3 linked regions of the Rubrivivax gelatinosus IL144 genome follow. The protein of the gene in region 1 interacts with the protein of each later gene in a pairwise test. Links are inferred from orthologs where the notes say so. Each region holds a gene or a part of one and is shown on either strand. Other genes may lie near its edges.

The links.
Region 2: the proteins of accC (region 1) and cysM interact in binary tests that used the Escherichia coli proteins (3 or more experiments, as listed by UniProt). The link is inferred for Rubrivivax gelatinosus IL144 from one-to-one orthologs.
Region 3: the proteins of accC (region 1) and ribD interact in binary tests that used the Escherichia coli proteins (3 or more experiments, as listed by UniProt). The link is inferred for Rubrivivax gelatinosus IL144 from one-to-one orthologs.

Annotation. Positions count from the first base shown.
Region 1 is NC_017075.1:4,532,475-4,538,077, forward strand. What follows is about bases 1-2,898. They hold accC (acetyl-CoA carboxylase biotin carboxylase subunit), read left to right. Parts: upstream 1-723; coding sequence 724-2,073; downstream 2,074-2,898. Other genes in these bases: accB (acetyl-CoA carboxylase biotin carboxyl carrier protein), read left to right, coding at 260-712; prmA (50S ribosomal protein L11 methyltransferase), read left to right, coding at 2,183-2,898. In the rest of the region: more of prmA, read left to right, coding at 2,899-3,073; RGE_RS24350 (zinc-ribbon and DUF3426 domain-containing protein), read left to right, coding at 3,081-4,124; RGE_RS20610 (carbohydrate kinase family protein), read left to right, coding at 4,165-5,070; RGE_RS20615 (hypothetical protein), read right to left, coding at 5,156-5,603. UniProt on the Escherichia coli protein: This protein is a component of the acetyl coenzyme A carboxylase complex; first, biotin carboxylase catalyzes the carboxylation of the carrier protein and then the transcarboxylase transfers the carboxyl group to form malonyl-CoA.
Region 2 is NC_017075.1:3,633,482-3,639,001, reverse strand. What follows is about bases 1,792-4,606. They hold cysM (cysteine synthase CysM), read left to right. Parts: upstream 1,792-2,646; coding sequence 2,647-3,567; downstream 3,568-4,606. Other genes in these bases: galU (UTP--glucose-1-phosphate uridylyltransferase GalU), read right to left, coding at 4,417-4,606; RGE_RS16560 (sulfurtransferase TusA family protein), read left to right, coding at 4,143-4,379; RGE_RS16565 (NUDIX domain-containing protein), read left to right, coding at 3,574-4,131; RGE_RS16580 (rhomboid family intramembrane serine protease), read right to left, coding at 1,817-2,413. Outside these bases: RGE_RS16590 (CDP-6-deoxy-delta-3,4-glucoseen reductase), read right to left, coding at 1-602; RGE_RS16585 (SDR family oxidoreductase), read left to right, coding at 635-1,513; more of galU, read right to left, coding at 4,607-5,283; RGE_RS16550 (NAD(P)-dependent oxidoreductase), read left to right, coding at 5,351-5,520. UniProt on the Escherichia coli protein: Two cysteine synthase enzymes are found. Both catalyze the same reaction. Cysteine synthase B can also use thiosulfate in place of sulfide to give cysteine thiosulfonate as a product.
Region 3 is NC_017075.1:4,188,936-4,194,410, forward strand. What follows is about bases 1-2,770. They hold ribD (bifunctional diaminohydroxyphosphoribosylaminopyrimidine deaminase/5-amino-6-(5-phosphoribosylamino)uracil reductase RibD), read left to right. Parts: upstream 1-709; coding sequence 710-1,831; downstream 1,832-2,770. Other genes in these bases: RGE_RS19050 (type IV pilus modification PilV family protein), read left to right, coding at 1-668; RGE_RS24725 (PEP-CTERM sorting domain-containing protein), read left to right, coding at 1,924-2,721. Outside these bases: ribBA (bifunctional 3,4-dihydroxy-2-butanone-4-phosphate synthase/GTP cyclohydrolase II), read left to right, coding at 2,826-3,923; ribH (6,7-dimethyl-8-ribityllumazine synthase), read left to right, coding at 3,932-4,396; transcription antitermination factor NusB, read left to right, coding at 4,393-4,872; RGE_RS19080 (pyridoxal phosphate-dependent aminotransferase), read left to right, coding at 4,872-5,475. UniProt on the Escherichia coli protein: Converts 2,5-diamino-6-(ribosylamino)-4(3h)-pyrimidinone 5'-phosphate into 5-amino-6-(ribosylamino)-2,4(1h,3h)-pyrimidinedione 5'-phosphate.

The sequences.
Region 1 (5,603 bases):
GGGCTGTTTTGAGCGATCTTCGATAATTTGCTGCCATCTGCAACCAAATTGGCGTAGAGTCCCGCCGTCTCCGCAAGGCCGCGGGCTCCGCCCCGACGCCCCAAGCGCCTTGCAGATCTGGAAAATAGGCATCAGAAGCGCGCCGATCGACCAGAGATATTGACCGGCCGCAGCCAGCCGGGCCCGACACGGGTTCAGGCTACGCCGCTCACCCAAGTTTCAGTGCGGGACACCCCCGCCCCGTCAGAAGAGGACCGACATGGACCTGAGAAAGCTCAAGACGCTCATCGACCTCGTTTCCGAGTCGAACATTTCCGAACTCGAGATCACCGAAGCCGAGGGCAAGGTCCGCATCGTCAAGGGTGGTGTCGCGACGGTCGCGATGGCGCCGATGGTCGCCGCCGCGCCGGTCGCCGCGCCGGCCCCGGCCGCCGCCGCGCCGGCCGCCGCCGAACCGGCAGCGCCGGCCGAGCCCGAAGGCAAGGTCATCAAGTCGCCGATGGTCGGCACCTTCTACCGTGCCTCCAGCCCGGGCGCCAAGCCCTTCGCCGACGTCGGCCAGCAGATCAAGGAAGGCGAGCCGGTCTGCATCATCGAGGCGATGAAGATCATGAACGAGATCGAAGCCGACTGCTCGGGCCGCATCCTGCGCATCCTGTGCGAGAACGGCCAGCCGGTCGAGTTCGGCCAGCCGCTGTTCATCGTCGAGTAAGCGCGACCGCCGTGTTCAAGAAGATCCTCATTGCGAACCGGGGCGAGATCGCCCTGCGCATCCAGCGGGCCTGTCGCGAGATGGGCATCAAGTCGGTCGTCGTCTATTCCGAAGCCGACCGCGAGGCCAAGTACGTCAAGCTCGCCGACGAGGCGGTCTGCATCGGCCCGGCGCCGTCGGCGCAGAGCTACCTCAACATGCCGGCGATCATCTCGACGGCCGAGGTCACCGACGCCGAGGCGATCCACCCCGGCTACGGCTTCCTGAGCGAGAACGCCGACTTCGCCGAACGTGTCGAGAAGAGCGGCTTCGTCTTCATCGGGCCGACGCCCGAGGCGATCCGCATGATGGGCGACAAGGTGTCGGCCAAGCAGGCGATGATCAGGAACGGCGTGCCCTGCGTGCCCGGCACCGAGGGCGCGCTGCCCGAGGACCCGAAGGAGATCATCCGCCAGGCGCGTGCCATCGGCTACCCGGTGATCATCAAGGCCGCCGGCGGCGGCGGCGGCCGCGGCATGCGTGTCGTGCACACCGAGGCGGCGCTGCTGAACGCCGTGCAGACGACGCGCACCGAAGCCGGTGCCGCCTTCGGCAACCCGGCCGTCTACATGGAGAAGTTCCTGGAGAACCCACGCCACGTGGAGATCCAGATCCTCGCCGACAACTACCGCAACGCGGTGTGGCTCGGCGAGCGCGACTGCTCGATGCAGCGCCGCCACCAGAAGGTCATCGAGGAAGCGCCGGCGCCGAACATCCCGCGGCGCATCGTCGAACGCGTCGGCGAACGCTGCGCGGCCGCCTGCAAGAAGATCGGCTACCGCGGCGCCGGCACCTTCGAGTTCCTCTACGAGAACGGCGAGTTCTATTTCATCGAGATGAACACGCGGGTGCAGGTCGAGCACCCGGTGACCGAACTCGTGACCGGCATCGACATCGTGCAGATGCAGATCCGCATCGCCGCCGGCGAGAAGCTGCCTTTCGCGCAGCGCAACATCCAGCTGCGCGGCCACGCGATCGAGTGCCGGATCAACGCCGAGGACGCCTACAAGTTCACGCCGTCGCCGGGCCGGATCACGACCTGGCACCCGCCGGGCGGCCCCGGCGTGCGCGTCGACTCGCATGCCTACGCCAACTACTACGTGCCGCCGAACTACGACTCGATGATCGGCAAGGTCATCGTGCACGGCGACACGCGCGAGCAGGCGCTGGCCCGCATGCGCAGCGCGCTCAGCGAGACGGTGATCGAAGGCATCCAGACCAACGTCCCGCTGCACCGCGAGCTGATGCTGGACGCCAAGTTCATCGAAGGCGGCACCAGCATCCATTACCTCGAGGGTTGGCTAGCCCAACATAAGAGATGACGGGTCCGACGCCGCCATCAAGCGGCCGCCGCGGAGCCGGCTCTGCCGGGCCGCTGGCGGCGCCCCCCTCGGGGGGGAGCGCCGAAGGCGCTACGGGGAGGGACTCATGATGTACGAGTTGGTCCTGCGCGCCCCCGAGGCGCTGGTGGAAGCCGTCTCCGACGCGCTGTCCGACGACCTGGACGCGCTGTCGGTCTCGGTCGAGGACGCCGACGCCGGCACCGAGGCCGAGCAGGCGCTGTTCGGCGAACCCGGCATGCCGGCGCCGCGGCCGGGCTGGGACCGCTCGACGCTGCGCGCGCTGTTCGAGGACGAAGCCGCGGCCGAACGTGCCGCGACGCTGCTGCTGGCCCAGGACTGGACCGAAGGCCTGTCGCTGCAGGCGCTGGAGCCGGTGGCCGAGCAGGACTGGGTGCGCATCACCCAGTCGCAGTTCGGCCCGGTCGAGATCACGCCCAGCTTCTGGATCGTGCCGAGCTGGCACGAACCGCCGGCGGCGGCCGAACGCGTGATCCGGCTCGACCCGGGGCTGGCCTTCGGCACCGGCACGCACCCGACGACGCGCATGTGCCTGCGCTGGATCGCCGCGCACGCCCGGTCCTGGAGCCGCGTGCTCGACTACGGCTGCGGCTCGGGCATCCTGGCGATCGCCGCGGCGCTGCACGGCGCGGCGGCGGTCGACGCGGTCGACATCGACCCGGCGGCCGTCGACTCGACGCGCGCCAACGCCACGGCCAACGGCGTGATGCTGAACGCCGGGCTGCCCGACGCTGCCGGCGGCGCCTACCCGCTGGTGCTGGCCAACATCCTGGCCACGCCGCTGAAGCTGCTGGCGCCGCTGCTGGCCGGCTTCGTCGCGCCGGGCGGCTCGCTGGTGCTGGCCGGCATCCTGGAGCGCCAGGCCGACGAGCTGAAGGCCGCGTACGCGCCGTTCCTGACCCTCGAAGTGAGCGACCGCGAGGACGGCTGGATCCTGATGACGGCATCGCGCATGGCATGATCGCCGCATGACGCTCGCCGCCCGGTGCCCGTCCTGCGGTACCGTCTTCCGTGTGGTGCAGGACCAGCTTCGGGTCTCCGACGGCTGGGTTCGCTGCGGCCGTTGCGGCGAGGTCTTCAACGCGATACAGAACCTGGTCGACCTCGACGTCGAGACGCCGGTCCCGCCGCCGCAGCGCGATCCGGAGCCGGCGGCGCCGAGCCTGGCGTCCGACCCTCGTGCGCCCTGGGACGTCGAGTTGGAGCTTCCTCCGCCGCCATCCCCGACGCCGGCGTCTGCGGCGCCTGCACCTCCGGCCACAGCGCCGCACGACGAGGCGGCCGACGAGACCCACGCCGAGACGGTGCTGCTGGAACGCACGCCGGAGGACACCGAGCCGGCCTGGGATCTGCCGCCCCCGTCGCCGGCCGGCGAGACCCTGACCGACGCGCCGGATTTCGACGAGCCGCCGGCGCGCAACGCCGAGCTGCCGTTCGACGAACCGGCGCCGCCGCTCGAGGCTCCGGCTCCGGCGCCGGCCGCCCCGGCACCCGAGCCCAAGCCGGCCTTCCTGCGTCACGCCGAGCGCCGCGAGCGCTGGCGCCGGCCGCAGGTGCGCGCCGCACTCGCCGCGGTCTGCGTGCTGGGCACCGTCGGCCTGGTCGCCCAGGCGGCCTACGAATACCGCGACTTCGTCGCCGCCCGCTGGCCGGCCGCCCGTCCCGCGCTCGAGGCGCTGTGCCGGGCGCCGGACTGCACGATCGGCGCCCCGCGTGCGATCGAGGGCCTGAGCGTCGAGAGCAGCGGCCTGGTGCGTGTCGAAGGCACGGCGATGTACCAGCTGCAACTGCTGCTGCGCAACCGCTCGGCGCTGCCGCTGGCGATGCCGTCGCTGGACCTGACGCTGTCCGACAGCCGCGGCGGCATCGTCGCGCGCCGCGTACTAACGCCCGAGCAGGCCGGACTTCGCGTGTCGGCCGTCGCACCGGCGGCCGAAATGCCGATCCAGGTCACGCTGACCACGGCCGGCAAGCCGGTGGCCGGCTATACGATCGAGATCTTCTACCCCTGACCCCGCGCGCCGGTCGCGCGCCATCCCCCCGGAGTTGCCCATGCCCGCGCTGATCTGCGGTTCGCTCGCATTCGACACCATCACGACCTACCCCGGCCGCTTCGCCGAGCAGATCCTGCCGGAGCAGATGCACATCCTGAACCTGTCGTTCCTGGTGCCGACGCTGCGGCGCGAGTTCGGCGGCTGCGCCGGCAACATCGCCTACACGCTGCAGGCACTCGGCGGCGAGTCCGTCGTGATGGCCGCGCTGGGCAGCGACGGCGGCGAGTACCTGACGCGCATGAAGGGCTGGGGCGCCGACACCTCGCTGGTGATGGTCGACGAGGCCTCGTACACGGCGCAGGCGATGATCATCACCGACGTCCAGAACAACCAGATCACCGCCTTCCACCCGGGCGCGATGCAGAACGCGCACCAGGCCAAGGTGCCGGCGCGCGCCGACCTGAAGATCGGCATCATCTCGCCCGACGGCCGCGAGGCGATGGGCGAACACGCCGAGCAGATGCACGCCGCCGGCATCCCGTTCATCTTCGATCCGGGCCAGCAGCTGCCGATGTTCGACGGCCCGGCGCTGCGCCGCATGGTCGAGATCGCGAGCTGGGTGGCGGTCAACGACTACGAAGGCCGCATCCTCTGCGAACGCATCGGCACCGACCTCGCCGGCCTGTCGCGCTCGAACCTCAAGGGCGTCGTCGTGACGCTGGGCGAGCGCGGCTGCGAGATCTGGACCGACGGCGAGCGCCGCGAGGTGCCGGGCGTGGCGGCCCGCGAGGTCGTCGACCCGACCGGCTGCGGCGACTCCTTCCGCGCCGCCCTGCTCTACGGCCTGGAGCGCGGCTGGGACCTGGAACGCTGCGCCGCGCTGGGCAACCGCATCGGCGCGCTGAAGATCGCCAGCAAGGGCGGCCAGAACCACGCCGTCGACCGCGCAGCGCTGGGCCTCTGAGGCCTGCCGCGCAGGCATGAAAAAGCCCGGCCGAGGCCGGGCTCGCGATAAACGCCGGCCGCCCAGAGCGGCCGGTTCGTTTTCGTCAGGGCTTGTTGCCGGTCGGGAACGGCCAGGCGGCCGCCGGGCTCAGCGTCGTCTTCGCGGCGGCCGCGGGAGCTGCGGCAGCAGGCGCAGGCTCGGCCTTCTTCGGCGCCGCCTTCTTCGCCGGCGCGGCCTTCTTGGCGGGCGCCGCGGCCTTCTTCGCCGGGGCAGCCGCCTTCTTGGCCGGCGCCGCGGCCTTCTTCGCCGGAGCGGCCGCCTTCTTGGCCGGCGCCGCGGCCTTCTTCGCCGGGGCAGCCGCCTTCTTGGCCGGCGCCGCAGCCTTCTTCGCCGGGGCCGCCTTCTTGGCCGGCGCCGCGGCCTTCTTCGCCGGAGCCGCCTTCTTGGCCGGAGCCGCAGCCTTCTTCGCCGGGGCCGCCTTCTTGGCCGGCGCCGCGGCCTTCTTCGCTGGGGCCGCCTTCTTGGCCGGCGCCGCAGCCTTCTTGACCGCG
Region 2 (5,520 bases), 900 kb from region 1 along the record:
AAGAAGCTGCCCAGCGGGCCTTCCAAACGCAGGATCTCGCGTTCCTTCATCGCGCCGAAGACGTGGTCGGTGAACTTGCCGCCCGGCATGTGGCGGATGTGCAGCTCGATGGCCGGCGGCTCGCCCAGCTGCTGCGGCGCGTTGGCCACGCTGTAGGCGCGGCGCGCGCCGTCGCGCAGGATGAACTCCACGTACTGGCCGGCGCGGTACTGCAGGTTCTGGTTGGCCGGCAGCTGCAGCTTCAGCACCGCGACGTCGGCCGCGGCGCGTTCGATCGCCAGCACGCGCACCGGCATCTTCAGCACCGGGAACTGGCCGGCGGCGGGCACGCCGCGCGCCTCGACGGCGCAGTCGGTCAGCGGCACCGCGCAGCAGCTGAGGATCTGGCCGGCGGCCTCCTCCTCGGGCGTCAGCGCCTTGCGCTGGTGCGCGCCGTGCGTGACGCGGCCGTCGACCAGGCGGCACTTGCACGAGCCGCAGGCGCCGTCGCGGCAGCCATAGGGCAGGCCCACGCCCTGGCGGATGGCGGCGGCGAGCATCGTCTCGTCGCGCTGGACCTCGAACTCGACCCCGGCGGGCTCGACCTTGACTCGAAAACTCATGGCAGGCGGCACACGTAAACTAACCCGTCATTGTGCCCCGTCCCACCTTGCTCATCGTCGGCTGCGGCGACGTCGGCTGCCGCGTCCTGAAGCTTCTGGCCGGCCGCTGGCGCCTGCTGGCGCTCACCTCCTCGCCCGAACGCGTGCCGGCGCTGCGCGCGCTGGGCGCCGTGCCGCTGGTCGGCGACCTGGACCGCCCGGCGACGCTCGGCCGCCTGGCCGGGCTGGCCGACCACGTGCTGCACCTGGCACCACCGCCCGGCGAAGGCGAGGGCGACCCGCGCACGCGCGCGCTGCTGCAGGCGCTGGCGCGCGCCGGCCGTGTGCGCTCGCTGGTCTATGCCAGCACCACCGGCGTCTACGGCGACGCCGGCGGCGCACGCTTCGACGAGACACGCGCCGTCGCGCCGGCCACGCCGCGCGCCCGGCGGCGCGTCGACGCCGAGGAACAGGTGCGGCGTTTCGGCCGCCGCCACGGCGTGCGGGTCGCGGTGCTGCGTGTGCCCGGCATCTATGCACCCGACCGCGAAGGCGGCGACCCGCGCGACCGCGTGCGCCGCGGCGCGCCGCTGCTGCTGCCGCCGCACGACCCGTACACCAACCACGTGCACGCCGACGACCTGGCGCGCATCTGTGTCGCCGCGCTGCTGCGTGCCGCCCCGCAGCGCGTCTATCACGCCAGCGACGACGGCGAGTTCACGATGGGCGCGTACTACGAGCTCGTCGCCCGCATCGCCGGCCTGCCGGCGCCGCGCCGCGTGTCGCTGGACGAAGCCCGGCGCACGCTGGGCGCGATGACGCTGAGCTTCATGGGCGAGTCGCGCCGGCTGGACAACACGCGGCTCAAGCGCGAGCTGCGCGTCGCGCTGCGCTACCCGACGGTCGTGGAAGGCTTGGCCTCCAAGGGCTGAGGCTGGGCGCAGGACGCCGGAAGGCGTTCTGCGCCTGCCGAAGGCCCGAGCTCGATTTCACGCGCGAGGGCTGAGGCTGGACGCAGGACGCCGGAATGTGTTCTGCGCCTGCCGAAGGCCCCGAGCGCGATTGCACGCGCGACGGCTGAGCCCTACAAGACTTCGTCAAACCATCTGGAGCCTCCCTCCCGGAGGGAGGCTGGAGGGTGGTCTTGAACGAACTGGAGCACCCTCCTGGAGGGGGCTCGGGGGAGCCCAACATTCAGCAGCGCGCTAGAAGCCGGACGGCGAGCCGCCCGGCTTCTAGCGCCGGCGGCCGCCGAAAGGCGGCTGGCGCCGCCAGTAGCGGATCATCAGGAAGCCGCCGACCATGCCGCCCAGGTGGGCGAAGTGCGCGATGTCGCCGCGGTCCAGGAAACCCAAAAGCAGCTCCAGCGCGCCGAAGACGACGACGAAGGTGCGGGCCTTCATCGGAATCGGCGGGATCAGCAGCATCACCTGGCGGTTCGGGAACAGCATGCCGAAGGCCAGCAGCAGCGCGAACAGCGCGCCCGAGGCACCGATCGTCGGGTTGTGCGAGCCGGTCATCGCCGTCACCGCCATCTGCGCCCCGGCGGCGGCCAGCGCGCCGGCGAGCAGGAACTGCAGGTAGCGCTTCTGGCCCCAGACACGTTCGAGCTCCGAGCCGAACATCCACAGGCCCAGCATGTTGAAGAACAGGTGGAACAGCCCGCCGTGCAGGAAGGCGTAGGTCACGACCTGCCAGGGACCGAACAGGCCGCTGCCGACCGGCCACAGCGCCAGCCACATCGTCAGGGTCTGCGGCACGAAGGTCTGCAGGCAGAACACCGCCGTGCAGATCAGGATCAGCGTCTTGGTGACCGGGGGAAGCGGCGGCATGGATCAGGCCGGACGGGGCGCCCGGCGGGGAGGTCGGGGGTCGGATGGTGCCCGCGGCCAGACTCGAACTGGCACGCCTTGCGGCGGCGGATTTTGAATCCGCTACGTCTACCGATTTCGTCACGCGGGCGGTCGGGGCAGCCGTCGGCGCACCCGGTTCGAACGATTATGTCATGCAGGGTTCCGACGCCTTGGCGCCGCGCTGCCACAATGCCGCACGAGGAGCGATGACGATGGACTCAACGGCCGCCCCGGCCTACCCGACCCTGGAAGAAGCGATCGGCCGCACGCCGCTCGTGCGCCTGCAGCGCCTGCCCGGCGCCGAGAACGCCGCCCGCGGCAACCTGATCCTCGGCAAGCTGGAAGGCAACAACCCGGCCGGTTCGGTCAAGGACCGTCCGGCGATCAGCATGATCCGGCGCGCCGAGGAGCGCGGCGAGATCAAGCCCGGCGACACGCTGATCGAGGCGACCTCGGGCAACACGGGCATCGCGCTGGCGATGGCCGCGGCGATCCGCGGCTACCGGCTGGTGCTGATCATGCCGGAGGACCTGTCGATCGAACGCGCGCAGACGATGAAGGCCTTCGGTGCCGAACTCATCCTGACGCCGCGTTCCGGCGGCATGGAGTACGCCCGCGACCTCGCCGAGCGCATGCAGCGCGACGGCAAGGGGCGTGTGCTCGACCAGTTCGCCAACGCCGACAACCCGCGCGTGCACTACGAGAGCACCGGCCCCGAGCTCTGGGAGCAGACCGGCGGGCGCATCACGCACTTCGTCAGCGCGATGGGCACCACCGGCACGATCACCGGCGTCTCGCGCTACCTGAAGGAGCGCAACCCGGCGGTGCGCATCGTCGGCGCCCAGCCGGCCGAGGGTTCGCGCATCCCCGGCATCCGCAAATGGCCCGAGGCTTACCTGCCGAAGATCTACGACCCGGCGGCGGTCGACGAGACGGTGCTCGTCAGCCAGGCCGACGCCGAGGACATGGCGCGCCGCCTGGCGCGTGAGGAAGGGCTGTTCGGCGGCATCTCGGCGGCCGGTGCCTGCTGGGTCGCGCTGCAGCTCGCGCGTACGGTCGAGAACGCGACGATCGTCTTCGTCGTCTGCGACCGCGGCGACCGCTACCTGTCCACCGGCGTTTTCCCCGCCTGAGCCGCCGTGGACGAGGAGGCCCGCTTCTGCCTGCGCTGCGGCACGGCGCTGGACTGGATCACGCTGGACGAAGACGGCGGCCCCAAGGCCCGGCTGCGCTGCCCGGCCTGCGGCTGGACCCACTGGAACAACCCGACGCCGGTGCTGGCGGCGATCGTCGAATGCGCCGACCGCGGCGGCCGGCTGCTGCTGGCGCGCAACGCCGCCTGGTCGGGGCGCATGTTCGCGCTGATCACCGGCTTCATGGAGGCCGGCGAAAGCGCCCAGGAAGGCATCCGCCGCGAGGTCGCCGAGGAGACCGGGCTCGTCGTCGAGACGCTGGACCTGGTCGGCGTCTACGACTTCCAGCGCATGAACCAGGTGATCATCGCCTGGCATGCGACGGCGCGCGGCGAGATCCGCCTGTCGCCCGAACTCGCCGAATACCGGCTGTTCGAGCCGTCCGAGGTGCGCTGCTGGCCGGCCGGCACCGGCTACGCGCTGGCCGACTGGCTGCGCTCGCGCGGTCACGAGCCGGTGTTCATCGACTGGCCGCCGCGCGATGCCGCGGCCCCGGCGGCCTAGAATCCGGCGCGATGGATGCCCTGCCTTTCGACAAGGAACTCGACACCCGCGGGCTCAGCTGCCCGCTGCCCATCCTCAAGGCCAAGAAGATGCTGGCCACGATGACCAGCGGCGAGGTGCTGAAGGTCGTCGCCACCGACCCGGGCTCGCTGCGCGACTTCCAGGCCTTCTCGCGCCAGACCGGCAACGAACTCGTCGACCAGCACGCCGAGGGCGCCGAGTTCGTGCACTGGCTGCGCCGCCGCTAGGCGCGCGCGATGCGGCCGCCGCAGCGGCCGCGTGAGCTCAGAGTTCCAGTCCGCGCAGGTATTCGCGGAAGCCGGGGCCCAGCTCCGGGTGCGCCAGCGCGAGTTCGACGTTGGCCTGCAGGAAACCTTCCTTGCTGCCGCAGTCGAAACGCTTGCCTTCGTAGCGGTAGGCGAAGACCTTCTCGCGCCGCAGCAGGCTGGCGATGCCGTCGGTGAGCTGGATCTCGCCGCCGACGCCGCGCGGCTGGCTCATGATCTCGTGGAACACGCCCGGCGTCAGGATGTAGCGCCCGGCCACGCCCAGCCGCGACGGCGCCTCGGCCGGCGCCGGCTTCTCGACGATGCGCGTGACGTCCATGAGGCGGTCGTTGACCGGCGTGCCGTCGACGATGCCGTAGCGCCGCGTCTGCTCCTGCGGCACTTCCTGCACCGCGAGGATCGAGGCGCGCCACTCGTCGAACTGCTGCACCATCTGCTTGAGCACCGGCGGCTCGCCGACCATCAGGTCGTCGGCCAGCAGCACCGCGAAGGGTTCGTTGCCGACCAGCCGCCGTCCGCACAGCACCGCGTGGCCCAGGCCCAGCGCCTGCGCCTGGCGCACGTAGATGCACTCCATGTCGTCGGGCTTGACGCTGTGCACGACGTCCAGCAGTTCCTTCTTGTTCGCCTGCTCGAGCGCGACCTCGAGCTCGAAGGTCATGTCGAAGTGGTCTTCGATCGGGCGCTTGTGGCGGCCGGTGACGAAGATCATCTCGCGCACGCCGGCGGCGTAAGCCTCCTCGACGGCGTACTGGATCAGCGGCTTGTCGACGACCGGCAGCATTTCCTTGGGCTGCGCCTTGGTCGCGGGCAGGAACCGCGTGCCGAGACCGGCGACCGGGAATATTGCCTTCTTGACCAACATTTTGTTACATAGAATGAGTTGATTCGATTTCATTCTGGCACGCGACTCCATGCGCCGAAACAGGCCCATGTCAGTGCCTGTTTCCTGCATGGACGTGCTGATCGTCGAGCCGCTGGAGCAGCGGGCGCTCGACTGGCTGGGCAAGCGGCGTGCGGTTCACGTCGAACCTTCGCTCGTGACCGACCCTCGCCGCTTCGAGGAACGGCTGGCCGAAACGCGAGCCGTCGTCGTGCCGGG
Region 3 (5,475 bases), 340 kb from region 1 along the record:
AGGCCAGCGACAACGGCGACGGCACCAGCAGCTTCCGCCCGCTGGGCAGCGACCAGGTCGCCTTCACCTTCAACAACCTCACCGGGGTCATCACCAGCATCTGCATCCCGGCCACCAACTGCACCAGCGTCAACGCCTACCTGCTGTCGGGCTACGTGCGTTTTGCCACCGGCGTGCAGCCGACCCCGGCGCTGGCCGAAGTGCCGCCGCCCTTGTCGCCCGACGACCTGGCGTCGATCCCGGCCTGGCCCACGGCCTTCGTCAGCGTGCAGCGTACCGGCTCGCCGACGCCGGCGCCGGACACCTGCGTGCACCTGGTCTACCCCGCCTACGTCGCCTATTACTGCGCCGTGCCGGTCTCGACGGCCACCAAGATGTGGTCCGGCCGCTCGTCGGTCTGGCCGACGAACCTGGCGACGACGACGCCCGACACGACGACTTCGGCCAGCCGCGTCAAGGTCTGCCGCTACGCGCCGACGGCCAGCCCGACGCGCAACGTCGACCACCCGGCCAACTACAGCAACGTCGGCGGCCCGCTGACGAACCAGAACTTCCTCGTCATCACCGCCGGCACCGGCAGCGACACCGTGCCCGGCACGGCCTGGACCTGCCCCGGCGACGACACCGCCACGCCCATCGTCTCGGCCACCTGGCAGCACCAGCCGTAGCATCGGCGTCCCGCCCGAGCCGGGCCGCCGCCTGCCCACCGATGCCGATCTCCCCGCTGGACCGCAGCCGTCTCCTCGAAGCCCTCGCGCTCGCCGAAGGCTCGATCGGCCTCACCGACCCGAACCCGCGTGTCGGCTGCGTCGTCGGCCACGAAGACGGGCGCGTGCTCGGCCGCGGCGCGACGCAGCGCGCCGGCGAGGCCCATGCCGAGGTGATGGCCTTGCGCGACGCGGCCGCCGCCGGCCACGACCTGCGCGGCGCCACGGCCTGGGTCACGCTCGAACCCTGCGCCCACCACGGCCGCACGCCGCCGTGCTGCGACGCTCTGGTCGCCGCCGGCATCGCCCGCGTCGTCGTCGCGCTCGGCGACCCCTTCCCGCAGGTCGCCGGCGCCGGCATCGCGCGGCTGCGTGCCGCCGGCGTGGCCGTCGAGATGGCCGACGCCGAGGTCGCCGAGGCCGCGCGCGAGCTCAACATCGGCTTCCTGTCGCGCGTGCAACGCGGCCGCCCCTGGGTGCGCATGAAGATCGCCGCCTCGCTGGACGGCCGCACCGCGCTGGCCAACGGCGCCAGCCAGTGGATCACCGGGCCCGAGGCGCGCGCCGACGGCCATGCCTGGCGCCGGCGCGCCGGCTGCGTGCTGACCGGCATCGGCACCGTGCTCGACGACGATCCGCGGCTGGACGTGCGCCTGGTGCCGACCGCGCTGCAGCCGATGCGCGCGGTGCTCGACTCGCGGCTGCGCACGCCGCCCGGCGCGCGGCTCATCCCGGCGCCGGGCCGCTGCCTGGTCTACACCGCCAGCGACGACGAAGGCGCGGCGCAGGCGCTGCGCGCGGCCGGCGCCGAGGTGCGCCGGCACGCCGACCCGCACGGCCGCGTCGACCTGCCCGCGGTGCTGGCCGACCTGGCGGGCCAGGGCGTCAACGAACTGCACGTCGAGGCCGGCGCAGGGCTCAACGGCGCGATGCTGGCGGCCGGCCTGGTCGACGAACTGCTGGTCTACGCCGCGCCGCTGCTGCTCGGCGAGGGGCGCGGCATGGCCGCGCTCGGGCCTTTCGAAACGCTCGCGCAGGGGCTGCGCTGGCACTACGTCGACGCGCAGCGCATCGGTCCTGACCTGCGGCTGCGCCTGCGCACGGAGAGCGCTGCGGCCATGTGAATGGGGGGACGCCACCTAGGGGGGCCGTCGCTATGATCGTTTCAAAGGGTTGCACGCGCTCCTGCGTGCGACGCGCGAGGAGGTCTCGAACGATGGTTTCCATCCAACGCTGGGGTCGTGTCGCCCTGGCCACCGGCTCGGTGGTCTTCGCGGGCGCCGTGTTCGCCGCGCCGACCACGTATTACGGCTTCGACGCGAGCCCGCAAAGCCAGGTCCCCGCCAACGGTGCGTCCAAGGCCGAACACGACGCCTTCCTCCTCGCGCTCGGCGGCGGCAAGGTCGCCACCGAGAGCTTCGAGAGCTACGCCTACCTGTCGACTCCGGCGGCGCTGTTCTCGTCCACCGCGTCGCTGTCCATCGCCGACCAGGCTGGCCGCAGCCGCATCGGCAAGGAGTCCTTCGACGACGGCGGCAACAGCGCCGGCCGCTTCAACACGACGCCCGACGGGCAGTACTTCTGGGAAAGCTCGCGTTCGTTCACGCTGAGCTTCGACACCGCGATCAACGGCTTCGGCTTCTATGCCACCGACGTCGGCGACTTCAAGGGCGTGCTGACGGTGACGATCAACGGCGAGGACTACGTGGTCTACGACGGCAGCGAAGGCGGCAGCACGACCAGCCGAGCGGCCGGCACGAGTTCCGAGCCCACCGCGACCAACGGCAGCCTGCTGTTCTGGGGCATCACCGACTTCGACACCGCGTTCAAGCAGATCGTCGTCACCGTGTCGCAGCCCAGCGGCGCGGACAGCGACGCCCTGGGCTTCGACGACATGCTCGCGGCCGTGGCCGCCTCGACGCCGCCGAGCGAAGTGCCCGAGCCCGCGTCGCTGGCGCTCGCCGGCCTGGCGCTGGCCGGTGCCGCGGCCACGCGCCGCCGCCGCCAGGGCTGAAGCGCCGCCTCGGGCGGCTCGATTTCACGGGCGGACGCCGCGAGGCGTCCGCCCTTTCGTTTGCCCGTCCGGGAGGCGCCGGGAGCGACGCCTACAATTCCACGATGCCGATTTCCCCTGTCCCCGAGCTGGTCGCCGAACTGGCGGCCGGCCGCATGGTCATCCTCGTCGACGAGGAAGACCGCGAGAACGAGGGTGACCTCGTGCTCGCCGCCGAGCACGTCACCCCCGAGGCGATCAACTTCATGGCCCGCTACGGCCGCGGCCTGATCTGCCTGACGCTGACGCGCGATCGCTGCGAGCGCCTGCAGCTGCACCCGATGGCCGCGCGCAACGGCACCCGCATGGGAACCGCCTTCACCGTGTCGATCGAGGCCGCCTCCGGCGTCACGACCGGCATCTCGGCAGCCGACCGCGCGCGCACCGTGCAGGCCGCCGTCGCCCGCGACGCCAAGGCCAGCGACCTGGTGCAGCCCGGCCACATCTTCCCGCTGATGGCCCAGGACGGCGGCGTGCTGATGCGCGCCGGCCATACCGAAGCCGGCTGCGACCTCGCCGGCATGGCCGGGCTGACGCCGGCCGCGGTGATCTGCGAGATCATGAAGGACGACGGCACGATGGCGCGCCTGCCGGACCTGGAGATCTTCGCCCGCGAGCACGGCCTGAAGATCGGCACCATCGCCGACCTGATCCACTACCGCAGCCGCAACGAGACGCTGATCCAGCGTGTCGGCCAGCGCCGCGTGACGACGCCGCACGGCGAGTTCGACTGCATCGCCTACCGCGACAAGGGCGGCGGCCTGCACCTGGCGCTGACCCACGGCCGCTGGACCCCGGCCGACGAGGTGACGGTGCGCGTGCACGAGCCCTTCACCGTCTTCGACGTGCTCGACGCCTGCGGCGGCAGCCACTCCTGGCCGCTGCCGGCGGCGCTGGCGGCGCTGCAGGCCGCCGAACGCGGCTGCGCGGTGCTGCTCAACTGCACCCACGACATCGACACGCTGCTGCCGCAGCTCGTGCCGCCGGAGCAGCGCGAGGCCACGCCGCGCACGCCGGCCGACCTGCGCACCTACGGCGTCGGCGCGCAGATCCTGCGCGAGCTGGGCGTGCGCCGCATGCGCCTGCTCGGCAACCCGCGCCGCATGCCGAGCATGCCGGGCTACGGCCTGGAGATCACCGGCTTCGTCGCCGCGCACGCCTGAGGACCACCATGCAGAACGCAGAACAGGGCCAGGCGACCGATCTCGACGGTCGCGGCCTGCGCATCGCCATCGTGCGGGCGCGTTTCAACGACTCGATCACCGCCGCGCTGGCCGATGCCTGCCGCGCCGAGCTGGCGCGCCTGGAGGTCGACGCGGCCGACGTGCGCGAAGTCACCGTGCCCGGTGCGCTCGAGGTGCCGGTGGCGCTGGCCGCGCTGGCCGCCTCGGGCGGCTACGACGCGCTGGTCGCGCTGGGCTGCATCATCCGCGGCGAGACCTACCACTTCGAACTGGTGGCCAACGAAAGCGGCGCCGGCGTCACGCGCGTCGCGCTGGACCACCGCCTCCCCATCGCCAACGCCATCCTGACCGTCGAGAACGAAGCCCAGGCCTGGGCCCGTGCCGAGGACAAGGGCCGCGACGCCGCGCGCGTCGCCGTCGAGATGGCGAACCTGCTGGAAGACCTGTCGTGAGCACCGAACCCACCGCCGCACGCAAGCGCGCCGCGCCCAAGTCCGCCCGCCGCCGTTCGCGCGAGATCGCGCTGCAAGGCCTGTACGAATGGCTGATCAGCGGCGCCGACGCAGGCACCATCGACGCCCACATGCGCGAGCAGGACGGCTTCGACAAGTGCGACCGCGCCCACTTCGACGCCCTGCTGCACGGCTGCATCGCCGAAGCCTCGGCGCTGGACGCGGTGCTCGCGCGCCACGTTGACCGCCGCACCAACCAGCTCTCGCCGGTCGAGCACGCGGTGCTGATGATCGGCGCCTACGAGCTGACGCACTGCATGGAAGTGCCGTACCGCGTCGCGATCAACGAAGCCGTCGAGCTCGCCAAGAGCTTCGGCGGCACCGACGGCCACAAGTACGTCAACGGCGTGCTCGACAAGGCGGCCGGCGACCTGCGCCCGGCCGAGGTCGCGCAGCGCCGCGCCCAGGGGGCCTGATGCGCGTCGCCAGCCGGGTCGCACGCATCGACCCGTTCTACGTCATGGAATGCGCCAAGGCGGCCGACCGCATCGCCGCCAGCCCCGCCTGCGACCCCGCACGCGGCGGCGAGCCGATGATCTACCTGAACATCGGCGAACCCGACTTCACGGCGCCGCCGGGCGTGCAGCGCGCCGCCGAGGCCTGCCTGGCCGCCGGCCGCACGCAGTACACGCCGGCGCTGGGCCTGCCCGCGCTGCGCGAACGCATCGCCGGCTGGTACCGCACACGCTGGGGCGTCGACGTCGACCCGGCGCGCATCGCCGTCACCGCCGGCGCGTCGGCGGCGCTTCAGCTCGTCTGCCTGGCCTTGTTCGAGGCCGGCGACGAGGTGCTGATGCCGGACCCGAGCTACCCCTGCAACCGCCATTTCGTCGCCGCCGCCGGCGGCACGGCGCGGCTGGTGCCGGCGGTGCCCGCGGCGCGTTTCCAGCTCGACGCCGGCTCGGTGGCCGCGCACTGGACGCCGGCCACGCGCGGCGTGCTGCTGGCCTCGCCGAGCAACCCGACCGGCACCTCGATCGCGCCGGCCGAGATGGCCGCCATCGCCGAGACCGTGCGCG